One region of the Geobacillus sp. C56-T3 genome, then DNA from elsewhere that is predicted to be linked to it. Evidence: a T-box and tRNA genes for the amino acid it is inferred to sense, from the RefSeq annotation. Region 1 holds a T-box; the other holds one or more tRNA genes.
The links. A T-box is a leader RNA that pairs with one kind of tRNA and senses whether it is charged. The one in region 1 lies ahead of alaS (alanine--tRNA ligase), so its partner is inferred to be a tRNA-Ala.
Positions count from the first base shown of each region.

Region 2: it encodes a tRNA-Ala, which carries the amino acid that the T-box ahead of alaS (alanine--tRNA ligase) is inferred to sense. The anticodon was not compared.

Region 1 is NC_014206.1:994,176-1,004,537, reverse strand. It holds gene GC56T3_RS05080 (peptidase U32 family protein) at 1-187, opposite strand, end outside; gene GC56T3_RS05075 (O-methyltransferase) at 184-837, opposite strand; gene mltG (endolytic transglycosylase MltG) at 1,273-2,364, opposite strand; gene GC56T3_RS05065 (DUF1292 domain-containing protein) at 2,606-2,905, opposite strand; gene ruvX (Holliday junction resolvase RuvX) at 2,921-3,337, opposite strand; gene GC56T3_RS05055 (IreB family regulatory phosphoprotein) at 3,342-3,608, opposite strand; gene alaS (alanine--tRNA ligase) at 3,676-6,312, opposite strand; T-box leader at 6,359-6,583, opposite strand; gene GC56T3_RS05045 (AI-2E family transporter) at 6,631-7,692, opposite strand; gene GC56T3_RS18375 (YrzQ family protein) at 7,813-7,947, opposite strand; gene GC56T3_RS05040 (hypothetical protein) at 7,959-8,150, opposite strand; gene GC56T3_RS05035 (PRC-barrel domain-containing protein) at 8,166-8,639, opposite strand; gene GC56T3_RS05030 (ATP-dependent RecD-like DNA helicase) at 8,665-10,362, opposite strand, start outside.
Region 2 is NC_014206.1:622,564-632,925, forward strand. It holds gene GC56T3_RS03220 (GNAT family N-acetyltransferase) at 1-425, shown strand, start outside; gene GC56T3_RS03225 (hypothetical protein) at 483-734, shown strand; gene GC56T3_RS03230 (thermonuclease family protein) at 951-1,832, opposite strand; gene GC56T3_RS03235 (DnaD domain-containing protein) at 2,084-3,376, shown strand; tRNA gene GC56T3_RS03240 (tRNA-Ala) at 3,608-3,680, opposite strand; gene GC56T3_RS03245 (MgtC/SapB family protein) at 3,753-4,430, opposite strand; gene GC56T3_RS03250 (DMT family transporter) at 4,548-5,456, shown strand; gene GC56T3_RS03255 (protein-glutamine gamma-glutamyltransferase) at 5,427-6,245, opposite strand; gene GC56T3_RS03260 (hypothetical protein) at 6,335-6,502, shown strand; rRNA gene GC56T3_RS03265 (16S ribosomal RNA) at 7,069-8,626, shown strand; rRNA gene GC56T3_RS03270 (23S ribosomal RNA) at 8,983-10,362, shown strand, end outside.

The DNA of each region.
Region 1 (10,362 bases):
CATACACGTTCATGCCGCGCCGGTGGGCGGCTTTGACGGCGGCAGCGACATCATGGCGGGAAAATTCGCCGGCAAGCCGCAAACCGTAGCGCTGCTCGCCAATGATGACCGCGTCCGCTCCGGCTTCAGCCAGCTCGTCGATATGGGCAACGCTCGTCGACGTCACGAGCAATTCGGGTTTTTTCACTGTTCTTCACCTCGTTTTTTCGATATGGCGAGCCCATCGCCGACCGGAATGATGACCGTATCATAACCGCTTCGACTCATGAGCCACTCATTGTAGCGGCGAATTTTTCGGGCGATGTTCCAAAGCCGTCGATTGTCCGCCGGCGCTTCGGCGGCGACGAGCCCCTTAAACAAGACGTTGTCGCTGATGATGAGGCCGCCTGCAGCCACAAACGGCTCATAGAGCGTAAAAAAGCGCTCATATTGCCCTTTGGCGGCATCAATAAACAGCACATCAAACGGCGCGGCGGCCGCCACATCGGCCTCGACCGCGAGCGCATCGCCCAACACCGCCTCGATTTGCCGCTTGGTGTTCGTCTTTTCGATGTAAAAACGGGCGCGCTCATACCGCTCCCGGTCTTTTTCGATCGTCACAATGCGCGCATCCGGCAGCGCCTTTGCCATCCGGATCGCCGAATAGCCGATCGCCGTGCCGATTTCCAAAATGCGGCGCGGCCTGATCAGCTTCAAGATGAATAACAGCACTTCGACGCTCACCGGATCCATGATCGGTATGCGGTGCCGATAGGCGTACTGCTCCATCTCCTCAATGTCCTCATCCGGCGCCGGACGCAGCTTTTGCAAGTACGAAACAATGTCATTGGAAAGCAAGAGGAATTCCTCCCTGCCGTCAGCAAACTGAAAAGCGCTCGCCAAAGTTGAACTATATAGATGCAACGAAGAAGTTTAATATATCCTTGACGGAAAAGCGGTTTGCCCATTTTCGACTGACGGAGGCAAGCCACAGGCTTCTCCGTCACGCCTTGGCGTGACGGAAGACCGAACAACCGGCCTGCTTCACAGACCCATATATGGGTCTGGAAGCGGCGTTGTTCGGTCGCCCGACAGTCGATCAAATACTCGGGAAAAACTACAAATGGTAAAGCTTCAAATTGCATCTATATACAATCCGGCATTTGCGCTTTGTCGTCATGAAAAATAAGAGCCGCAAAGGACTCTTATCGTTGGTCTGTTCAACTATACTACCATAAAACAGCGGAAAAGCGAAGCCGTTTCACCCCACCGGCCATTACCTTCCGTTTTGACCTATTGTTTTCCAATATATTTCGCCTTTTCCCGGTTATGCTCGGCCAACGTTTTCGTAAAAATGACCTCGCCGCCCGGTGTCGCCAAAAAGTATAAATAGTCGGTCGCCGCCGGTTCAAGCGCCGCTTCGATCGACATGACGCCGGCGTTGGCGATCGGCCCCGGCGGCAGCCCTTTATGCATGTACGTGTTGTACGGCGAATTGACCTGCAAATCTTTATACAACACACGCTCTTTATGTTCGCCAAGGGCGTACAAAACGGTCGGGTCGGTTTGAAGCGGCATGCCGCGGTGCAGCCGATTGTAAAACACGCTGGCGATTTTTTCGCGGTCAGCTTTTTCCGTCGCCTCTTCCTCAATGAGCGACGACATCGTCAACAGCTGATGCGGCGACATGTTCTTTTCTTTCATCGCTGCCTTATATGTGTCAAGCACAGCTGCCGTTTTCGCCACCATCGCCTCAATGATCTCTGAGAGCGGCGGCTTTTCGTCAGCAAACACATACGTCGCCGGGAACAAGTAGCCTTCCAGCGGATAGCGGATGCCTTTGTGAAAAATATCATCAGTCAACAAATCCGGGTGCATTTTCATCAGCCGTTCGATATACGCGCGATCGTTAAGCAATTTCATAATCTGTTCTTGTTTGTACCCTGTTTTCGCAGCAATGAGGTCAGCGATTTGCACCAATTGCGACCCTTCCGGAACGGTCAGCTTCAATCCGATTTTTAGCGATTTCCCCGTTTTTAACAGCTCGATGATGCGCGCCATTGGCATCGCCCGCGTCAACTCATACTCCCCAGCCTGGAAGCCGGATTCATTTTTCCAGCGGACATATAAGCGAAACACGGCCGCGCTTTTAATGAGCCGCTTTTGTTCGAGCTGCTCGGCAATCGCCGCCGCCGATGAACCGATCGGAATCGAGATATGGACCGGGGTGCGGTCATTCGGGTCGACGGGCTTAAGCGCTGAACGGATGTATAAGAAACTGCTGGCGCCGGCAATGACAAACGCCGCCAGCAGAACAGCACAGACAATCAAGACGATTTTCCGCACAAGCCGCGCCTCTTTGGCCCTCCAATCGTTCTGTTTCATCTTTGTCCTCCTTTCACCCGGCCATATTATACTACAAAGTTCCGCATTTTTCGCCCTTGACGGTCAAAAAATGCAAAGCCAGGGGAGGAAACGCGCCGGTCAATCGAAGCCCTTCGCAACGTTTGTCGAACAAACAAGAAGATATCTGAACCATTGCATGGAACACAACTTATCGTTTCTCAGCGCATAATACGGCAATAAGAAAAGGGGCCCCGATCCTTTTGGCCCCCTCTGCTGTCCGTTATTCGTCGTCTTCCTCTTCCTGTTCAGCACAAAACGTATTCCATACTTCTTCGATCATGTCCCACTCTTCTTCCGTCTCGATTGGGAGCAGTTCGCCTTCTTTGTTCTCATCCCCAGGGATGAAGGCGGAAACGTGCACTTCCGTCTCGCCGTTCTCATCTTCCGCCTCGACGCCGACCGGATAGTAAAACACATACGATTTGCCGAAATCATCTGATTCAAACGTAAACAAAATTTCGCACAGCTGCTCGTTGCCATGTTCGTCGACAACGGTAATATGACGGTCTCCGTGTTCCATGTTTTCTCCTCCAATTTATCGTTTACTGTCCAAATATGACTGCAAAATGACGGCCGCCGCCATTTTGTCGATCACTTTCCGCCGCTTTTTCCGGCTGACGTCGGCAGCGATCAACATCCGTTCGGCGGCCATCGTCGACAGCCGTTCATCCCAAAGCACAACGGGCAAAGAAAACTCCTCGCGCAATTTGGCGGCGAACCGCTCGCTTGCCTCAGCGCGCGGCCCGAGCGTGCCGTTCATGTTTTTCGGCCACCCGACGACAATCGTATCGACGCCGTACTCATCGATGATGGCGCGCAGCCGCTTTAAGCCGTAGTCGCCGCGCTCCGTATCAATGGCGATCGTCTCCAATCCTTGCGCTGTAAGGCCGAGTTCGTCGCTAACGGCAACGCCGAGCGTTTTCGTTCCCAAATCTAATCCTAGCGTCCGCATCAGGTTAATCCTTTCGTTGCCCCTGTAAATAGAATTTCACCAATTCCTCGATTAATTCGTCGCGTTCAATTTTGCGGATGAGCGCACGCGCATCTTTATGGCGCGGAATGTAAGCTGGGTCGCCGGACAACAAGTAGCCGACAATTTGGTTGATCGGATTGTAGCCTTTTTCCTGCAAGGCGCCATACACCGTCAACAACACTTCGCGAACGTTCGTCTCGGCCGGCTCCTCGGAAAAATGAAACTGCATCGTTTGGTCAAACGAGCTCACCGTTTCCACCTCGCTCCTTATTCAGGCACCCCGTCCTTTTACATCCATTGTACACGATCCGCGCCAATTAGGAAACGGATTTCACCCATGTTTCGACATAACCGAGCGCTTCGCCGACCTTGCTTGGGTCCTTGCCGCCAGCTTGCGCCAAATCCGGGCGCCCGCCGCCGCCCCCACCGCAACGCGATGCTACTTCTTTCACCAGCTTGCCGGCATGGAATCCTTTTTTCACCAAATCGTCCGTTACTGCGGCAATCAGTTGCACTTTTCCGCCCTGGGCGGACGCCAACACGATGACCGCCGTGCCGAGCTTTTGTTTCAAATCATCAGCCATGGCCCGCAGTTGGTTCATGTCATTGGCCTGCACTTTTGCCGCCAACACCGGCACGCCGTTTACATCTTTCACTTGACGGGTGAGGTGCTCAGCTTCCATATGGGCGAGGCGGGCAGCAAGCGATTCATTTTCGCGCTCGAGCTCTTTCAGCTCGGCAAACAGTCCGTCAAGACGCGCATTCAATTCTTTCGGGCTTGTTTTCAGTTTTTGCGCCGCCTCTTGCAAAATAGCAAGCTGTTCGCTCATAAAGCGGTATGCCGCTTCCCCGGTCACCGCTTCAATCCGGCGCGTGCCGGCGCCGATGCCGGACTCGGAGACGATTTTAAACAACCCGATGGCTGATGTGTTGGGCACATGGCAGCCGCCGCACAGCTCGAGGCTGTAGTCGCCGACTTTGACGACGCGGACGATGTCGCCGTATTTTTCGCCAAACAGCGCCATCGCGCCCATCGCTTTCGCTTCCTCGAGCGGTTTATAAAAAATGTCAACCGGGAGGCTTTTCCAAATTTGTTCGTTGACGATGGCTTCGATGCGCTCGAGCTCCTCTGGCTTCACTTGCCCAAAATGGGTGAAGTCAAAACGAAGCCGGTCCGGGGCGACAAGCGACCCCGCTTGGTTGACATGGCGGCCGAGCACATCTTTTAGCGCTTGATGGAGCAAATGGGTCGCCGTATGGTTTTTTACGATGCGCATCCGCTTTGCTTCATCGACGCGCGCCGTATAGCGGGATCCTTTTTTCACCGTTCCGCGTTCGACGATGATCGCATGAAGATGTTGGCCGTTCGGCGCTTTTTGCACATCTTTGACGACCGCTGTTCCTGTTTCGCTTTCAAACACGCCTTGGTCAGCGATTTGTCCGCCGCTTTCGGCGTAAAATGGCGTCACATCGACGATGATTTGCGCCTCTTCGCCGGCTTTCACTTCCTCGACAAGCCGCCCGTCTTTGACGATGGCGATGACCGTCGATGCGGCAACAAGCTCATCGTAGCCGACAAACCGGCTTTCATCTTTAATGTCACCGAGCACTCCGCCTTGGACTTGCATCGAATCGACATCTTGCCGGGCCGCGCGCGCCCGTTCGCGTTGCCGCTCCATCTCGCGCTCAAATCCGGCATGGTCGACCGTCATGCCCGCTTCAGCGGCGTACTCTTCCGTCAGCTCGATCGGAAAGCCGTACGTATCATACAGGCGGAACGCTTCCTCGCCCGGAATGACGTCGCTTCCTTGCTCTTTCGCCTTTTCGATCACCTCCGCCAATATGGCGAGCCCTTCATGGAGCGTTTCATGGAACCGTTCTTCTTCCGTCCGGATGACGCGGGCGATGAAATCGGCTTTTTCTTTCACCTCCGGATAGTAGTCGTGCATAATCTCGCCGACGACCGGGACGAGTTCGTACATAAACGGACGTTCAATGCCGATATGTTTCGCATAGCGCACCGCGCGGCGGAGCAGGCGGCGCAGCACATAACCGCGGCCCTCATTTGACGGCAGCGCCCCGTCGCCGATCGCGAACGTCACGGCGCGAATATGGTCGGCGATCACCTTAAAGGCGACGTCTTTGTCCGGATCTTCGCCATACCGCTCGCCGGCGATCTGCTCGGTCGCGCGGATGATCGGCAGGAACAAGTCGGTTTCAAAGTTCGTCGGCACGTCTTGCAAAATCGAGCACATCCGCTCCAAGCCCATGCCGGTGTCGATGTTTTTCTTCGGCAGCGGCGTGTACGTGCCGTCCGGGTTATGGTTAAACTGCGAAAAGACAAGGTTCCATACTTCTAAATAGCGGTCATTTTCCCCGCCTGGGTACAGCTCCGGATCGTTCGGGTCGTTGCCGAACGCTTCGCCGCGGTCGTAAAAGATTTCCGTGTTCGGACCGCTCGGGCCTTCGCCGATGTCCCAGAAGTTGCCTTCAAGGCGAATGATCCGCTCTTCCGGCAAGCCGATTTCGTTGCGCCAAATGTTGTACGCTTCCTCGTCTTCCGGATGGACAGTAACGGACAACCGTTCCGGATCAAAACCGATCCATTTGTCGCTCGTCAAAAACTCCCATGCCCAATGGATCGCTTCACGCTTGAAGTAATCGCCGATCGAAAAGTTGCCGAGCATTTCAAAAAACGTATGGTGGCGCGCCGTTTTCCCGACGTTTTCGATGTCGTTGGTGCGGATCGATTTTTGCGCGTTGCAAATGCGCGGGTTTTCCGGAACGATGCGCCCGTCAAAGTATTTTTTCAACGTCGCGACGCCGCTGTTGATCCAAAGCAGCGACGGGTCGTCGACCGGAATGAGCGATGCGCTCGGCTCAACCGCATGGCCTTTTTCTTGGAAAAACTCTAAAAACATGCGCCGCACTTGGGCGGATGTCAGCTTTTTCATGATGATCCTCCCCTTTCGCCTTTTATATAAAAAAACTCCCATCCCCTGCAGGGACGAGAGTTATGCTCGCGGTACCACCCTGTTTATGGGCAAAAAACGCCCATCACCTCTTTGGCCGTAACGCAGCCTTGCGTCAGGTTTTGCCTGCGCTCCGGATTAGCCTTCTGTTGCCCTTCATCTGGAATTTCTTTCAGCCGCGGAAATTCCTCTCTGTGCGCGAGCTCGCGCGTTAAGATGGACTGCAACATACTCGATCCGTCATCGCGTTATGTATTCGCTTTTTTCATTGAAAGATTATAGACAAGCAGAGAGCATTTGTCAATGCGAAGCATAATGCTCTTTCCAATGGGCGATGGCCACTTTCAGCACCGCCGCCGTCGGAACGGCAAGAATGAGGCCGAGCACGCCGGCGAGCTCACCGCCGGCAAAGAGGGCGAGCATAATGACAAGCGGATGCATATGCACGCTTTTGCCGACGATCAGCGGCGACAAGACGTTCCCTTCTAAAAACTGCAAGGTAAAAATGATGACAAGCACGATCACGACCATTTTCAGCGAGACGGTGGCAGCCAAAATGACCGCTGGAACGGCGCCGATCAGCGGGCCAAAATACGGGATGATGTTCGTCACGCCAATGACAAAGCCGAGCAGCAGCGGATAATCCATGCCGGCAAGCCACAAGCCGAGCGCCGCCGCCAGACCGATCGCCGCACAGACGAACAGCTGGCCGCGAATGTAGCCGCCGAGCGATTCATCGACATCCTTCAAAAACGTCATCCCCGGCCCACGCCACCGCTTCGGTGTCATGTACCAAACCGCTTTTTTCAACACATCAATGTCTTTTAACATATAGAAGACGATAAACGGAATGATCAACAGCGTCGCCGCCGAACCGATGAACGATTTGGCGGCGTTGATCGCCATCGCGACGGCGGCCGCCGCTGCTTGCTCGATCTCGGCAAACATCGCCTCGATGCGTGTGTGCACCTCAAGCGGCCAATTCGACGTCTCGTCGTGGATGTGGCGCACCCATTGGCGGTATGTATTCATCAAAGACGGCAGCTGTTCATCCAGTTCACGCAACTGGGCGATGAATAGCGGCACGCCGCGGTACAAGCCGTAGCCGACCAAACCGAAAAACAACAAATAAATCAACAAAATGGCAAGGGCGCGCGGCATTCCTTTGCGATGGATGGATTCCACAAGCGGGGAGAGCAAATACGTAATAAACGACGCCAGCAAAAACGGCGTCAACACCGTTGCGATAAAATCGATGACCGGCCACCAAACGTCTTTCATCCGAACGATCAAATAGATGATTGCCGTAATCAGCAGCCATTTTCCGATGCGAAAGAACGACAGCCATTGTTGCTCGCCCATCGCCACACCTCCTACCGTTTAGTGTAGGAGATGCGGCGGGAAATATGCCTTCACCGCTTTTAGCACTATTTGACAGCCACAAGGCGCCGCCCCCGCGCAAAGGCGAGGGCGGCAGCGCCGTCAGCGGATCGCTTGCATCAAGCGGCGGCGCATCCTCCGCATCGTGCGACCGTTCATCCAATCGTTTCGTTGGGCGAGCTGATAAGCGGCGACGCCTAATCCGACTGCTAACAGCGACGTCATCATCCGGTTCATGCGTGTCCCCCCTAAAATTGGATCGTGCGTTCGTGGTCGTCAAACAAGTCGTCAAGAGAACTCAACGTTCCGTCTTCTTCCACTTGATGGGCGTGGATCATCCCTTTCGAGACGGACAGCTCAATAAAGCAATCCCAGCAGTAGTACTGGTTGACGCCGATTTTCCCTAAATTTTTTCGTTTGCAATTCGGGCAAATGAGCATGGACAGCCACTCTCCTTACATCGTTGTTTCCACGGTGACCACGCCTTCTCTGGCGGTGAACGGAGCGAGCTCCATTCGTTTCTTTCCTTCGGTCAAATCGGAAAAAAATCCCTCGCTGATCTCGTATCCGTCAATTTTGCCCAATTGCCCGTCAAAATATACGTCATCCAACAGTCCGATCGTTGTTCCGTCCGCGGCGACAACCATGCTGCCGGCGAGGCCGCGTTCGCCGTAAAGAGAGTGGCCGCTGTCAGGAGAAGGAAACGGCTGGAAGCTATCTGCATCACAGATGATGACTCGGTCGTTTTCGAACGACTGCACGGCTGAAAGCGGCAAATAGCGGCGGCGGCCGAACAAACCGCCCTGTTCCGCGACAAGCCCTTTGACCGCGCCGTGGCTGGTAAACCAAATGTCAGCGATCGTTCCGACCATTTTTCCCGTCGTTTGTTCATAAATGGGAAGGCCCTTGATGTCGGAAAACGTCCGCATCGTTCTCCCACCTTTCCAGCCACCTTTAGCTTGGCTCATCGCCCATAAAGTCATACGGCGTAACGTTTTCCATCCCCATGTTCGCCTCTTCAAACGGCAGTTCGACCTCGACAAACGGCGCCGCCGCCCCCGCCAGCTTCTCAGCGAGCGCCGTCTGGCGCGCTCCGTCGCTTTGTTTTGCGACGCCGAATCGAAACGCTTCCTCTTCCCCGCATAAAACGAGAAACTGCTTGCTTCTTGTCACCGCAGTATACAACAAATTCCGTTTCAACATCCGGTAATAGTTTTTGACGACGGGCAAAATGACGATTGGAAACTCGCTTCCTTGCGCCTTATGAACCGAACAGCAGTACGCATGGGTGATTTGTCCTAAATCTTGCCGTGTGTACGTCACTTCAATGCCATCAAACGAGACGACGAGCAAGTCTTGCTTTTCGATATTTTCTTTGGCGTAAAAAATGGCAACGATTTCGCCGATGTCGCCGTTAAACACATTGTCTTCCGGTTGATTGACGAGCTGCAGCACCTTATCGCCGACGCGGTAGACGACCTCACCGACCGACAGCTCCCGCTTCCCCTCAGCCGGCGGGTTGAACAGCTCTTGAAGCGCCTTGTTCAATTGGTCAATGCCCGCTGGACCACGGTACATCGGGGCGAGCACTTGAATATCTTTGACGGAAAACCCTTTTTTGCGCGCGTTGTCCGCGATTTGCCGCACGACATCGACGACCTGGCCCGCACGGCAACGGATGAAGGAACGGTCTGCCTTCGGAGCGGTCAAATCGTCCGGCACGACGCCGCGCTTCATCTTATGAGCAAGCTCGATGATCGATGATCCTTCCGCCTGGCGATACACCTCGGTCAACCGAGCGAACGGAATAACGCCTGAAGAGAGCAAGTCTTTCAGCACTTGCCCTGGCCCGACGGATGGCAATTGATCCTCATCGCCGACGAAAATGACTTGCATGTCGTTTGGCACGGCTTTTAACAGCTGGTTGGCGAGCCACGTGTCGACCATCGACATCTCATCGATGACAAGCAGCTTGCCGGAAATCGGTTCGTTCTCGTCACGGCTGAACCCTTCCGCCCCATTCCAGCCGAGCAAGCGGTGGATCGTCGCCGCCGGCAGCCCGGTCGCCTCGCTCATCCGCTTCGCCGCTCGGCCGGTCGGTGCGGCCAGCAGCACCGGAAACGGCTCGCCTTGTTTGTAGTCAGCCGGGTCAAGAGACAGGCCGTTTAGGGCGGCAAACAGCTCGACGATGCCTTTGATGACCGTCGTTTTCCCCGTTCCCGGACCGCCGGTCAAAATAAACAGCGGCGAAGAAAGCGCTTGTTGGATCGCTTCCCTTTGCTGGGGGGCATATTGCATGCCAAGCCGTTCCTCAAGCGCCCCAAGCGCCAGCAAAAACTCCGACTCGGCAAACGCCGACGGCGGCGCCTGCCCGAGCAGCCGCTTAATGTTGGAGACGATCCCTTTCTCAGCGAAATAAAGGGAAGGGAGATAATAGCGCCCTTGCTCGGCGATCAGCTTTCCTTCCTCGCTTAACATCAGAAGCGTTTGGCTGATCGCTCGTCCATCCACCGCACCGCTCAGCCTTCCGTCAAGCAGCTCCCCGATGCGCTCCATCAACTCTTCCTCGCGCAAATAAACGTGCCCTTCCTGCAAGCACGCCTGTTCAAGAATAAACAACGAGGCGGCGCGCAGCCGGGCCGGATGGCTGCC
Region 2 (10,362 bases), 370 kb from region 1:
CAAGCCGGATGGTGACGGCGGACTTGGAGCCGGTGTCGGTCGAAAGCCGGCGGGCGTGGTTTGAGGCCCATGACCCGCACAATCGTCCGCTTTGGGTCGTCGAGGACGACGGCGTGGTTTGCGCCTGGCTCAGCTTTCAGTCGTTTTACGGCCGCCCGGCGTACCGCCATACGGCGGAGGTAAGCATTTATATCGCCGAAACGCACCGCGGCCGGGGGCTTGGGGCGAAGCTGCTCGAGCGGGCGGTCGAACGGGCGCCCGAACTTGGGATCAAGACGCTGCTCGGCTTTATTTTTGCGCATAATGAACCAAGTTTGCGGCTTTTCTCCCGCTTCGGATTTGAACGATGGGGATATTTTCCGCGCGTGGCGGAATTGGACGGCGTGGAACGCGATTTGGTCATTGTCGGCAAACGGCTTGTATAGAATGGCGTCCGATGGGGCACGGATAATCATGACAATGTCAAGGAAAGAGGGAGAATGATGAACGTCATGCCGATTCGGCTGTTTACGATCCAAGATGGGGAAGGATTTGTCGCTGACGCGTTTCAATGCCCGGTGACCGGCAATTTGATTTATAAATCGTCCGGCACGCCGTCTGTCATCGCGTACACCGATTTGACCGACGAACAAATCATGCGCCTTGAGAAATACGGATTTCGGCGGCTCGGCGAGTCGCCGGCGCGGATGGAAAGCGGCCCGGACGGCATTGAAGAGCTGCTGCCGAGGCAATGAGGGAGAAAGAAAACACACAAGATGAAAACGTTGAAGAAAAGGCCTGCCCGCTGGGGACAGGCTTTTTCTTTTCCCCAGAAGGCCGGCGAAACCCAACGGATTCGCTCGATCCGTTCGTGAGAAAGCTCAAGGGATGAAACTGCGGCGCTGCAAGGTTTTTTCAATTTGAAAAACATTGTTGCAAAGCCTGATATTCGTTCCATCACCGGCCGTTGATCATGTCAACCGGCGGATGAGCCAATAGAGCGCGGCGGCCGCCGCTAGGCCAAGCAGCGTATAAAGAACCGGACGGCCGGATCGTTCGAGCGGCGTTTTGTTCTCCAAAGCTGGCGGGTGATCGGTCTTGGCCGTCTTTTCCTTCGTCTGCGGCCGCGTTTCCGTCCCTGCCCCCTCCCTCTCTCCAGCGGCACGCTTGCCGTACATGCCCGCTCCGGTTCGTTTCGCCTCCTCGTACGCCTTGCGGACGCGCGCTTCGTATTTGTAATCGCCATAGTCATAAAAGTCTTCGACAAGTCCGGCTTTGGCGAGATCTTCTTGCAGCAGGCGCTTGCCGACCCACACCCAGGCGAGCAGCCGCTGGTATTTGTCAAACAGCGCGTCTCCGTCGGTCTCAAGCAAAATGTTCCCTTGATGCAAGCGGGAACATGTAAACCGGCTTGCTTCTTTCCCATACGGTTCGACTTGGATCGTGCTCTCCGGCGTATCAATGAACAAAAACCTCGTCGTGTATACATGGCCGTTGACGCGAAACTTCGCCGTATCGCCGTCAATGCACTCGACCAATTCAGCCGGGTAGGTGCGGCCAAGGCGCAACGTAGAACGATCTTCTTTCTTCCCCAGCGTATGGCCGTCCAGGTCGATTCGTTCTGGGGTGAGATGCCGCTTGCATCGTTCATTGCCGTTGTATGTTTGAATAAGCTGGACAAGCTCTTGTTTCGTTTTCGCCTGCTTCGCCAGCGCAGTCGGCTCATGGAGCAAATACACGCAGTCGCTGCCGCGGAAGTGCCCGCCCAACTCATCAAGCTCGCCAGGGTGGGCAAAAGCGGAAATCGGGAACATCAACAGGAAACAAAACAAGAATATGACCATTCGTTTCAAAAACGATCCCTCCACTCGAAAAACATTTCTTCCTCTTGAACAAGAACCGGATGTCCGCAATGGATGGGTTTCAGCACACGATCGCACATGTTATGCCGGTTTTTGCCGTTTTTCAGCGAAAAATCAAGCCAATATGGCCGTTATCGCGCTGTTAGGCGATTTGCGTTCGTTCACGATAAAGTTTATCAAAAAAGTGGAACTATGAGGAAACATCTCGTCAATCAAGGATGTTTGAGGGGGGAGAGGATGACATGTCCAACTTGCTTTTCGATGATCAACCGTTGGTCATTTTGCCGCAGCTCGCTTTGGCGATCGGGTTGAACGAAAGCATCGTTGTTCAGCAGCTGCATTATTGGCTCAAGAAAAGCGAAAACGTCCATGACGGCTATAAGTGGGTGTACAACACGTATGCAGACTGGCAGCGACAATTCCCGTTCTGGTCGGAAAGCACGGTCCGCCGGACGATTACCAAGCTCGAGAAAATGGGTATTATCGTTGCGGCGAATTTTAACCGTTCCAAGATCGATAAAACGAAATGGTATCGGATCGACTATGACAAACTGGCCGAAATAACGAAAGAAATGTCAGAAATGTCGGGCGGAGAACATGGGCAGGCGGCCGATGATGGCGTGATGACCGCGAATGGCGTTTCGATCGTTCCAGATGCGTTTTCATTTACTCAAGACGGGGCTTCGTTCGTTCACGATGAGGGGTTGACGACGCACGGCGGGGATTCGATTGTGCAAGATGGCGTCTCGGCCGTTCAAGGCGGCGCTTCCGTGGTTCATGGGGAGGTGTTGGCGTCTGGCACTTCGACCGCTCAAAACAAGGTTTTGGCTATGGAAGAGAGGGGATCGATGAGGCCGAGCAGCGTTTCGATGATTCAACAACATCCGATTTCAGCCGTTTGCGATGGTGTTTCGACCGGCCAAAATGAGCAGACGATGGGCGAAACAGTCCGTCCATTTGCGCAAAATGAACCGTCCAACTGGTCAAACTGGGCGGTCAAGGCGCTCAATTTGACGAGACCAATACCAGAGACAACAACAGAGATGACAGCAGAGATCAAAAAGGAAGACGAAGAAGACGCGCGCGTGCGCACATACAAGGAGATCGTTCGCTTCTGTGAGGAAAACGGGTTTGGCGTGATCGGCGATTATTTGCGGGAAAAGATCAATGCGTGGGTGGACGATGCGTCCGAGGAATTGGTGTTGGAAGCATTGAAAATCGCGGTGGAAAACGGCGCAAAACGGTGGGTGTACGTGGAAACGATTTTGCGCGACTGGACGGAGAAAGGGTACCGCACCGTGGACGAAGTGCGCGCCGCGCGGTTGGCGTTTCGGGAACAGCGGATGAAGCAGCGATCCGCCCCGCCTTCATCCGATGGCGGGAGAACGATGCGGAAACCGATCCGCACCGAAATCGTGCCGGATTGGCTGAACATGGATTACAGCCAGCCGGAAGACGACGACTTTGACGTTGAGCAGGCGCGCCGAGAGCTCGAGGAACGTCTGAAAAAATACAAAACCAACCTGGACGGATGAAGCCGAAGGGCGTAAGAGCCCGAGCAGTCTCATCTCATGACGGGACGTGAACCGAGCGATCTCCCGTGTGCCCCACGCTTTGAGGTTCAGTCAGGTCGTTCACTGGTGCTGGCGCCCCTTCACGTTTAGATGGTGGGAGGCTTCTTTTGGGAATTTGTTCACAGGGAGATGGCTCATCGCCATCTCCCAAAACGAAAATAAAAAACCCTTGCACAGCAAGGGTTTGGCAAATGGAGCATACCGGGCTCGAACCGGTGACCTTCGCGCTGCCAGCACGACGCTCTCCCAACTGAGCTAATGCCCCAAAAAAGGATATGGATGATCTATCCATGTCCCATTATATATATGGATGCGGACAATTGCAATCCTTTTTTGATCACCCGCTTTCAATATCAACGTGCACGACATCGTCAATGGAGCGGATGACGTAGTAAAGTTCGGCGGTCGAGCGCTTTTGGTCAATGACGGCTCTTAGTTTCAGCAAATGTTCATTCTCTTCCACATCTTTAATGCGCATCGTTTTAATATTGATGTCCTGTTGTTTTAAATGGTCGATGACCTTTGTAATGTTTTTGGCGTCCGCCACGGTGATTTGCAGCAGCACCTCTTTTTCGCGCAGCTGCTTCGGTCCGAAAAAATTGATCAAAAACGGAATGAGTTCCACACTGACAATGAGAAGCGCGACGCCGAACGCCGATTCCCAATAGAAGCCTGCGCCGACCGCCACGCCAATCCCTGCCGCCCCCCAAATGATCGCGGCGGTCGTCAGCCCGGTGATGCTGTCGTTGCCGCGGCGCAAAATGACGCCTGCTCCTAAAAAACCGACCCCGGACACAATTTGCGCCGCCAGTCGAAGCGGGTCCATTGTAATATGGTCTTTGAGCGGAAAGACGTACGCCGATTCGATCGAAACGATTGTAAGCAAGCAGCTGGAAATGGAAATGACAAGGCACGTTTTCAACCCGACCGGTTTTCGCTTCAATTCCCGTTCCAGCCCAATGATCAGCCCGAGAATGGCGGAAATCCCTAGTTTGAGGAACGGATCAAACATCATCGCTTCTCACCTCGTTCATGGTATAATGAAAGAAAACGCCTGATGACGCCTGTTTTCGCCCGGCGTGAAAACGGCGGCCAAGAACTGCGCTTGACCGAGACAAGGAGAGGAAAACGAATGAAGCCGCCAAGCACCATAAAGGCTTATGCTGCTCTATTCATCGGCGCGCTTGCCGTGTCAACATCGGCCATTTTCGTCAAATGGTCGCAGGCGCCGTCCGCGGTGATCGCCTTTTATCGACTCTTTTTGGCCGTCGCCATCATGACGCCGTTGTTCCTCCGGCATCGAAGCGAACTCCGAGGCATCTCTCGGCGCGATTGGCTGTTTTCGCTTTGTTCTGGGGTTTTGCTTGCCTTTCATTTTATCCTTTGGTTTGAATCGCTCGACTATACATCCGTCGCTAGTTCGGTCGTGCTTGTGACGCTGCAGCCGCTGTTTGCCTTCGCAGGCGGCGCGTTGTTTTTCCGCGAACGGTTGACCGTTGGCGCGGTCGGGAGCGCGGTGTTGGCCATTATCGGCAGCGTTCTCATCAGCTGGGGAGACTTCCGCGTCAGCGGTGAAGCGCTGTACGGCGATGGATTGGCGCTGCTTTCGTGCGCGTTTGTCACGGCGTATTGGCTGTTCGGCCAAGAGGTGCGCCAACGGTTGTCATTGATGACGTATACCTATATCGTCTATGGCATCAGCGCGGCGGTGTTGTGGCTGTACGCGATGCTGTTTCGCCTTTCGCTGACGGCGTATCAGCTGACGGATTGGCTTTGTTTTCTCGCTCTCGCCGTCATTCCAACGCTGCTCGGCCATTCGGTGATGAACTGGGCGGTCAAATGGGTCAGCGCCTCGACGGTGTCGATGGCGATTTTATTTGAACCGATCGGCGCTTCCGCCTTGGCCTACTGGCTGTTTGGCGAACCGATCCGTCCGTTTCAATGGATCGGCGGTATTTTTATTTTAACAGGAATCGCCCTGTATTTGTGGGAGAAAAGCGAAAAAGGTCCGCTAACGGTGCAAGAACAGAGCGGACCCTAACGTTCCAAAGATAAAGGAAGAGCGGCGGATCGGCAGACGGAATTCATCGAAGCTGCGGGCGAATTGGGACAAATAAGCGAAATCGACTTGCGTGATATCGGGAAGCAGGTAAGCGGATTTCGTCGCCCCCCGCTTTCGTTTTCGATTGAGCGCGGCGATGATGCCGTCTGCCGTCTGGATGCCGATGCCGTGCCCGTAAAACAAGCCATCGCCCAAGTAGATCGTGTTTTCCCCTTGCCATTGCGGCGTCAGCGGATCGAATTCCGGGTTTTTAAAATAGAGGCAATCTCCGGGGAGAAAGTGTTCATCTTTTTTTGTTTGAATGCCAAGATCCCGGTCGGTATGCCAGTCATACAGCAGCAAATCCGCAAACAGCCGGTTGAATGCCGCTGGATCGATTACGTCAAGCACGGCCTTGTAGAACACGATGACGATCGCGGTCGCGCATTCAAACGCGTATCGCTCGCTATGGACAAAAATGTCCTGAATCGCTTCGGAAGCCGTGACATCTGGACGAAGACGGAAGCCGCCGCGCTCGTCCCGCGTCCAGAAATCGCTGTTGCAGCGCGAAAAACGGAAAATGGCAAACCGCGCCCGGCTTTTCGCCAACTCGCCCGCCGCCCGAACAATGCGGTCGCGCAAGGCGATTTCAAATCGAAGCTGGTGTTTGTTTGCATACGTATACAACTTAGGCGAGGAAACAAGGGCATCTAAGATTCGTTGTTCGCTGGCCGGAAGCGAAAACGAACTCGAAACGTCAAAGTTGATTGGCGACAACACGCGAATCAAAGTGAAGAAGCCTCCTTGATGAAAGGATCATAACAACGATATAGATGCAAAACGGAAAAGTTCTCCACGTCCTTGACGAAAAAAGTCGCTTGCCTATTTCGACCGCCCGAGGCAAACCGCCGTCTTCTTCGCCGCACCTTGGCGTGGCGGAAGACGGAACGACTACCTGCTTCACAGACCCAGGCGTGGGGCTGGAAGCGGCGTTGTTCGGTCGCCAGGCAGTCGATCCAGTCGCTCTGCAAAAGCCGTCGATGTGAAAGCGTCCAATCGCATCTATATAGCGATGCCATAGAAAAAATGTATGCACTCGCGCCGGTGTTCATTCCCCTTTTTTAGGAAAAGAACGCTTTCCTGTGGGATGGAGAAGAGGGAACGGGGATGGATCAGCGCGTCCTAAAATTTTTTTAAAAAGGTATTGCTTTTTTCGAGTTAAGGTGGTATATTAGAAAACGTCGCTGATCGAAGAGGTTGTTTGACAGCGATGCGAAGCAAAAAAAGCAGTTGACATCGAAAAAGATGTTATGCTAACATAAAAGAGCTGTTTGAGAGAGACAAAACAGTCGAAAGCTTGTTCCTTGAAAACTGAACGAAACGAAGCGCGACGAAAAGCGGAGGTCCGGTATTTCGCCTAACAGCAGCCCGCGTCCTGCGGGCAACGGCGAAATATCGCCATCCTGGCGATCGCGACGGGCAAATGTTCTTCACCCGCAGGGGTGCTTGCACCCCGAGGGGGAAGGTTATTTGACCCCGAGCGGCGGCGGACCGAAGCTAGACAATTCGAAAAGCGGAGGCCGCTTTGGCCAAAGCAAAAGCCAATCAACTTTCTTTGGAGAGTTTGATCCTGGCTCAGGACGAACGCTGGCGGCGTGCCTAATACATGCAAGTCGAGCGGACCAAATCGGAGCTTGCTCTGGTTTGGTCAGCGGCGGACGGGTGAGTAACACGTGGGCAACCTGCCCGCAAGACCGGGATAACTCCGGGAAACCGGAGCTAATACCGGATAACACCGAAGACCGCATGGTCTTTGGTTGAAAGGCGGCCTTTGGCTGTCACTTGCGGATGGGCCCGCGGCGCATTAGCTAGTTGGTGAGGTAACGGCTCACCAAGGCGACGATGCGTAGCCGGCCTGAGAGGGTGACCGGCCACACTGGGACTGAGACACGGCCCAGACTCCTACGGGAGGCAGCAGTAGGGAATCTTCCGCAATGGGCGAAAGCCTGACGGAGCGACGCCGCGTGAGCGAAGAAGGCCTTCGGGTCGTAAAGCTCTGTTGTGAGGGACGAAGGGGCGCCGTTCGAAGAGGGCGGCGCGGTGACGGTACCTCACGAGGAAGCCCCGGCTAACTACGTGCCAGCAGCCGCGGTAATACGTAGGGGGCGAGCGTTGTCCGGAATTATTGGGCGTAAAGCGCGCGCAGGCGGTTCCTTAAGTCTGATGTGAAAGCCCACGGCTCAACCGTGGAGGGTCATTGGAAACTGGGGGACTTGAGTGCAGGAGAGGAGAGCGGAATTCCACGTGTAGCGGTGAAATGCGTAGAGATGTGGAGGAACACCAGTGGCGAAGGCGGCTCTCTGGCCTGCAACTGACGCTGAGGCGCGAAAGCGTGGGGAGCAAACAGGATTAGATACCCTGGTAGTCCACGCCGTAAACGATGAGTGCTAAGTGTTAGAGGGGTCACACCCTTTAGTGCTGCAGCTAACGCGATAAGCACTCCGCCTGGGGAGTACGGCCGCAAGGCTGAAACTCAAAGGAATTGACGGGGGCCCGCACAAGCGGTGGAGCATGTGGTTTAATTCGAAGCAACGCGAAGAACCTTACCAGGTCTTGACATCCCCTGACAACCCAAGAGATTGGGCGTTCCCCCTTCGGGGGGACAGGGTGACAGGTGGTGCATGGTTGTCGTCAGCTCGTGTCGTGAGATGTTGGGTTAAGTCCCGCAACGAGCGCAACCCTCGCCTCTAGTTGCCAGCATTCAGTTGGGCACTCTAGAGGGACTGCCGGCGACAAGTCGGAGGAAGGTGGGGATGACGTCAAATCATCATGCCCCTTATGACCTGGGCTACACACGTGCTACAATGGGCGGTACAAAGGGCTGCGAACCCGCGAGGGGGAGCGAATCCCAAAAAGCCGCTCTCAGTTCGGATTGCAGGCTGCAACTCGCCTGCATGAAGCCGGAATCGCTAGTAATCGCGGATCAGCATGCCGCGGTGAATACGTTCCCGGGCCTTGTACACACCGCCCGTCACACCACGAGAGCTTGCAACACCCGAAGTCGGTGAGGCAACCCGCAAGGGAGCCAGCCGCCGAAGGTGGGGCAAGTGATTGGGGTGAAGTCGTAACAAGGTAGCCGTACCGGAAGGTGCGGCTGGATCACCTCCTTTCTAAGGATGAAAAGCGGAGGCCGCCCGCTTATCGGCGAGGTGCGCTGGAGGGCCTGCGAGGAGGCTGTCGCCGCCGCAGCAGGACCGAAGCGTCGCGAGCCGATGGCGGCCGGAGCTAGACAATCCGAAAAGCGGAGGCCGTAATGGCCAACCTACCAATCCATCGCGCTTCTGTTTCGTTCAGTTTTGAAGGAATGAGCAATTCCTTCAGTTGCTTTGCGTCTGCGTCTACAAGTGAATTCAGAGAAGCTGGATTCCTCGACGCAAACCAGCGAAGAAGCGAATTCAAAGGAGCTACTTCGTTCCTTGAAAACTAGATAACCGATTAACATAAGGAAGAAGCCGAGAGCGCAATAGGTTAAGCTAGAAAGGGCGCACGGTGGATGCCTTGGCACTAGGAGCCGATGAAGGACGGGGCAAACGCCGAAACGCTTCGGGGAGCTGTAAGCAAGCGTTGATCCGGAGATGTCCGAATGGGGGAACCCACTGTCCGTAATGGGGCAGTATCCATGCCTGAATCCATAGGGCATGGAGGGCACACCCGGGGAACTGAAACATCTTAGTACCCGGAGGAGAAGAAAGCAACCGCGATTCCCTGAGTAGCGGCGAGCGAAACGGGAACAGCCCAAACCAAGAGGCGTGTCCTTTTGGGGTTGTAGGACCGCTCACGATGGGAGTGAGAAAGGGACGGGGTAGACGAACCGGTCTGGAACGGCCGGCCAGAGAAGGTGAGAGCCCTGTAGTCGAAACTTCGTTCCCTCCCGAGCGGATCCTGAGTACGGCGGGACACGAGGAATCCCGTCGGAAGCAGGGAGGACCATCTCCCAAGGCTAAATACTCCCTAGTGACCGATAGTGCACCAGTACCGTGAGGGAAAGGTGAAAAGCACCCCGGGAGGGGAGTGAAAGAGAACCTGAAACCGTGTGCCTACAAGTAGTCAGAGCCCGTTGATGGGTGATGGCGTGCCTTTTGTAGAATGAACCGGCGAGTGACGATGGCGTGCGAGGTTAAGCCGAAGAGGCGGAGCCGCAGCGAAAGCGAGTCTGAACAGGGCGTGTGAGTACGTCGTCGTCGACCCGAAACCAGGTGATCTACCCATGTCCAGGGTGAAGGCCGGGTAACACCGGCTGGAGGCCCGAACCCACGCACGTTGAAAAGTGCGGGGATGAGGTGTGGGTAGGGGTGAAATGCCAATCGAACTTGGAGATAGCTGGTTCTCCCCGAAATAGCTTTAGGGCTAGCCTCGGGTTTAGGAGTCTTGGAGGTAGAGCACTGATTGGGCTAGGGGCCCAAAACGGGTTACCGAACCCAGTCAAACTCCGAATGCCAATGACTTATGCCCGGGAGTCAGACCGCGAGTGATAAGATCCGTGGTCGAGAGGGGAACAGCCCAGACCGCCAGCTAAGGCCCCGAAGTGCACGTTCAGTGGAAAAGGATGTGGAGTTGCCGAGACAACCAGGATGTTGGCTTAGAAGCAGCCACCATTTAAAGAGTGCGTAATAGCTCACTGGTCGAGTGACTCTGCGCCGAAAATGTACCGGGGCTAAACGTGCCGCCGAAGCTGCGGGATGACCGTTGGTCATCGGTAGGGGAGCGTTCTAAGGGCAGAGAAGCCAGACCGGAAGGACTGGTGGAGCGCTTAGAAGTGAGAATGCCGGTATGAGTAGCGAAAACAGAGGTGAGAATCCTCTGCGCCGAAAGCCTAAGGGTTCCTGAGGAAGGTTCGTCCGCTCAG